DNA from 2 places in the Mesorhizobium sp. M1399 genome. Region 2 is predicted to be linked to the other one. Evidence: riboswitches for the same ligand, from Rfam matches in the RefSeq annotation. Region 2 holds a riboswitch; the other holds the start of a gene.

Region 1 (2,199 bases), on a different contig from region 2:
GTGCAGTTCGCTTTCCGACAAAAGCGCATTGCCGGTGCGGAACCTGATCTGCGACAGCCGCGAGCCGGTGCGTACAACGATCGGGAAGGTGCGCGGGCTGACCTCCAGATAGAGCGGGCCTTCATAACCGGCGGCGATCTTGTCGAACTCGTGGCCGCGGTCGGTCATTACCCGAGTGAAGATATCGAGCCGTCCGGTCGAGCTTTTCGGGTTGGCCGAAGCCGAAATATGAGCGGGCAGCGCCAGGCTTTCGAGCAGCGGCACGATGTAGACGCAGCCGGTTTCCAGCACGGCACCTTCGGCGAGGTTGATCTCGTGCAGCTTCAGCCGGTCGAGCTTGTCGACAACCCTGTGGTCCGGACCGGGCAAGAAGGAAGCACGCACCCGCCAGGCCTTGTCGCCGAGCCTGAGGTCAAGGCTGGCCGGCTGGATCTGATCGGCATCTAACATGCGCGGCGATTTCAGCGCGCCCGTCTGGAACAGCGCGGAAATATCCTGATCGGGAAGAATGCCTGTCTGCCGCAAGGGTCTGGCTCCGTTCGAACGCCGGGCGAGGTCTTGTTCTGTCGCAGGTCCGACCGTGGACGCCTTTGGCACCTGCTTGGTACAACCCTCTTAATCATGCCGGCAATTGACGCAAGCGCGGCGCGGGTCTAAAGCTCGTTATCCCGTGGTGATTTGGCCGGTCGGCTTGCAGCCACGTTAAACAAGTCGCTAAAGGACCGTCGGGCCGCAAGGCCATATGGACCGGTTGCGACTTTCGCGACCGGTTTTTTGTTGTTTGGACCAATTTTGGTGTTTGGATAGAATGATGACCAAGAAGCGCGACTGGAAGCCTCAGACCGCACTCGTGCACGCCGGGACGCTGCGTTCCGGCTTCGGCGAGACCTCCGAGGCGATGTATCTCACCCAAGGCTATGTCTACGAGACGGCGCAAGCGGCGGAAGCCCGCTTCAAGGGGGAGGAGCCGGGCTTCATCTATTCGCGCTATGCCAATCCGACGGTCGACATGTTCGAAAAGCGTATGTGCGCGCTGGAAGGCGCCGAGGACGCGCGCGCTACGGCGTCCGGCATGGCGGCGGTGACGGCAGCGCTGCTGTGCAGCGCCAAGGCGGGCGACCATGTCGTGGCGGCGCGCGCACTGTTCGGCTCCTGCCGCTGGGTGGTCGAGACGCTGGCGCCGAAATACGGCATCGAGGCAACGCTGGTCGATGGCACTGACATCGCCAATTGGGAACAGGCGGTCAAGCCGAACACCAAACTGTTCTTCCTGGAAAGCCCGACCAACCCAACGCTGGAGGTGGTCGACATCGCCGCCGTCGCGGCACTTGCCAACTCGATCGGCGCCAGGCTGATCGTCGACAATGTCTTCGCCACGCCCTTGCAGCAGAAACCCTTGCAGCTCGGCGCCCATATCGTCGTCTATTCGGCCACCAAGCATATTGACGGCCAAGGGCGCTGCCTTGGAGGCGTTATCTTGTCGGACAAAAAATGGATCGACGAGAACCTGCATGACTATTTCCGCCACACCGGCCCCAGCCTCTCGCCCTTCAATGCCTGGACCCTGCTGAAAGGCCTGGAGACGCTGCCGCTGCGCGTACGCCAGCAGACGGAAAGTGCCGGCCGCATAGCGGATTTCCTCGCCGAGCGCCCGCAAATCGCCCGTGTCATCTATCCCGGCCGTGCCGACCACCCGCAAGCGGCCGTGGTCAAGAAGCAGATGTCGGGCGGCTCAACGCTGATCTGCCTGGATGTGAAGGGCGGCAAGCAGGCGGCCTTTGCTTTCCAGAACGCGCTCGACATCGTGCTGATTTCCAACAATCTCGGCGACGCCAAGAGCCTGATCACCCATCCGGCGACGACCACACACAAGAACTTGACCGATGAGGCCCGCGCCGAGCTCGGCATCGGGCCGGGCACGCTCAGGCTTTCCGTCGGCCTGGAAGATACCGACGATCTGCTCGAAGATATCGAGCAAGCGCTGAGAGCCGCCGGATAGGGCTGACCGAACAGAGGTGAGCGGGGGGCGCCGATCAGGCGCCGGACGGGGTCTCTTCCAGCTCCGCGACGGCCTTGGTCTGGATGGTCATAACGTTGCCGCGCCAGTCGACGGCGCCGCTCAGCCAGCCGCGCGCCCATATCGCCGGCAGCATGCAGTCGCGAACCATCATCGCCAGGATGGTGCGCAGCGACAGGTGC
Region 2 (2,199 bases):
CATGACCACGTTTTCCGCGCTGCCCACCAACTCGACGCCGGCTTCATAGTCGTTGCGCCGGACATATTCGGCGTAGGCGGCATCCAGCACCAGAAGCACGTTTCGCGGCAGGCCGGCATGCAGGCGGCGCACCTCCTGGAACGGCACGTAAGTGCCGGTCGGGTTGTTCGGATTGGCAAGGAAGATGATCCTGGTACGCGGCGTCACCGCGGCGAGGATCGCATCGATGTCGGCGCGTTCATCGGTCTCCTTGACCGTTACCGGGACGGCACCGGCCGACTGTATGTAGATCTTGTAGACCATGAAGCCGTGTTCGGTGATGATGGCTTCATCGCCGGGCGCGAGGTAGGTCTGCGCAAGCAGGCCCAGGATCTCGTCGGAACCGTTGGAGCAGACGATGTTCGCCGGATTGAGCCCATGCACCTCGGCGATCGCCTCCCGCAGGCGCCTGGCGCTGCCGTCGGGATAGACCGCGAGCTTGTCGGCGACCGCGCGCGCGGCCTCTATCGCCTTTGGCGAAGGACCGAGCGGGTTCTCGTTCGCCGACAGTTTGTAGACTTTGGCGACACCTTCCGGCGCCGCGCTCTTGCCGGGCACATAGGCTTCGATGTCCATGATGCCGGCGCGGGGCGTTGGACGTGTCTGATCCGGTGTCTGGCTCATTCCATGAAATCCGTCGAGGATGCCTCCATCCGGAGGCCGCAGCGGAAATACAAGCCGTGGCCAGGAATGTCGAGGGGCGGCAATTCGGGATCAAGAACTTGCCGTTGACGAAGCCATGCGTCAGTCCTAGAAGAGCATCGACAGTTCCGTGGTGATTTGGCCGGTCGGCTTGCAGCCACGTTAAACAACTTGCTAAAGGGCCGTTTGCATCTTGTAACCGGCTTTGCGAAGGCATGGCCGGTTTTTGTTGCCCAGACCGGTGGACAACTAAAGCCCGGGCAAGGAGATGTGATGGTCGCTTTGCGCGCTCGAAAAACCAACAACGAGGCCGACCAGCCGTCGAGCCCAGTGTTGCGTTTCGGCGCCGACAAGCCGCTCAAGCTCGACGCCGGCACGCTGCTGTCGCCGTTCCAGATCGCCTACCAAACCTATGGCACGCTCAACGACGCGCGCTCCAACGCCATCCTCGTCTGCCATGCGCTGACCGGCGACCAGCATGTCGCCAACACCAATCCGGTGACCGGCAAGCCGGGCTGGTGGGAAGTGCTGATCGGCCCCGGCAAGATCATCGATACCGACCGTTTCTTCGTCATCTCGTCCAACGTCATCGGCGGCTGCCTCGGTTCCACCGGCCCCGCCTCGACAAATCCCGCAACCGCCAAGCCTTACGGACTCGACCTGCCGATCATCACCATCCGCGACATGGTGCGGGCGCAGCTGATGCTGGTCGAGCATTTCGGCATCGAACAGCTGTTCAGCGTGCTGGGCGGCTCGATGGGCGGCATGCAGGTGCTGCAATGGGCCTCCAGCTATCCCGAGCGCGTCTTCTCGGCCCTGCCGATCGCCACCGGCGCCCGCCATTCCTCGCAGAACATCGCTTTCCACGAGGTCGGCAGGCAAGCGGTGATGGCCGACCCCGACTGGCATGGCGGCAAATATTTCGAGCACGGCAAGCGACCGGAAAAGGGGCTGGCGGTGGCGCGCATGGCCGCCCACATCACTTATCTGTCGGAAGCAGCGCTGCACCGCAAGTTCGGCCGCAACCTGCAGGACCGCGAAGCGTTGACCTTCGGCTTCGATGCCGACTTCCAGATCGAGAGCTATCTGCGCCATCAGGGCATGACCTTCGTCGATCGCTTCGATGCCAACTCCTATCTCTACATGACCCGGGCGATGGACTATTTCGATCTCGCCGCCGACCATGGCGGCCGGCTGGCCGATGCCTTCGCCGGCACCAAGACCCGTTTTTGCCTGGTCTCCTTCACCAGCGACTGGCTGTTCCCGACCGAGGAGAGCCGCTCGGTCGTTCACGCGCTGAACGCGGCCGGCGCCTCGGTATCGTTCGTCGAAATCGAGACCGACCGCGGCCACGACGCCTTCCTGCTCGACGAGCCGGAACTGTTCGCCGCCATCAAAGGCTTCATCGCCTCGGCGGCCCGGGCTAGAGGGCTCGGCGCATGACCTCGAAAAGTTGCACGCTTTTCGGATCAGGACCATGTGCCAGGCATCAGCGCATGACCCTGAAAAGTTGCAGAC

The links. Region 2 has a riboswitch for S-adenosylmethionine ahead of metX (homoserine O-acetyltransferase MetX). Riboswitches for the same ligand answer to the same signal wherever they lie in the genome.
Region 1: another riboswitch for S-adenosylmethionine. It lies ahead of NKH05_RS17825 (O-succinylhomoserine sulfhydrylase); the one in region 2 lies ahead of metX (homoserine O-acetyltransferase MetX).

What each region holds. Positions count from the first base shown of each region.
Region 1 is NZ_JAMYKZ010000009.1:221,887-224,085, reverse strand. Features, by position in the region: gene NKH05_RS17830 (2'-deoxycytidine 5'-triphosphate deaminase) at 1-525, opposite strand, end outside; SAM riboswitch at 661-738, shown strand; gene NKH05_RS17825 (O-succinylhomoserine sulfhydrylase) at 809-1,999, shown strand; gene NKH05_RS17820 (ceramide glucosyltransferase) at 2,034-2,199, opposite strand, start outside.
Region 2 is NZ_JAMYKZ010000015.1:76,052-78,250, forward strand. Features, by position in the region: gene hisC (histidinol-phosphate transaminase) at 1-663, opposite strand, end outside; SAM riboswitch at 802-879, shown strand; gene metX (homoserine O-acetyltransferase MetX) at 955-2,124, shown strand.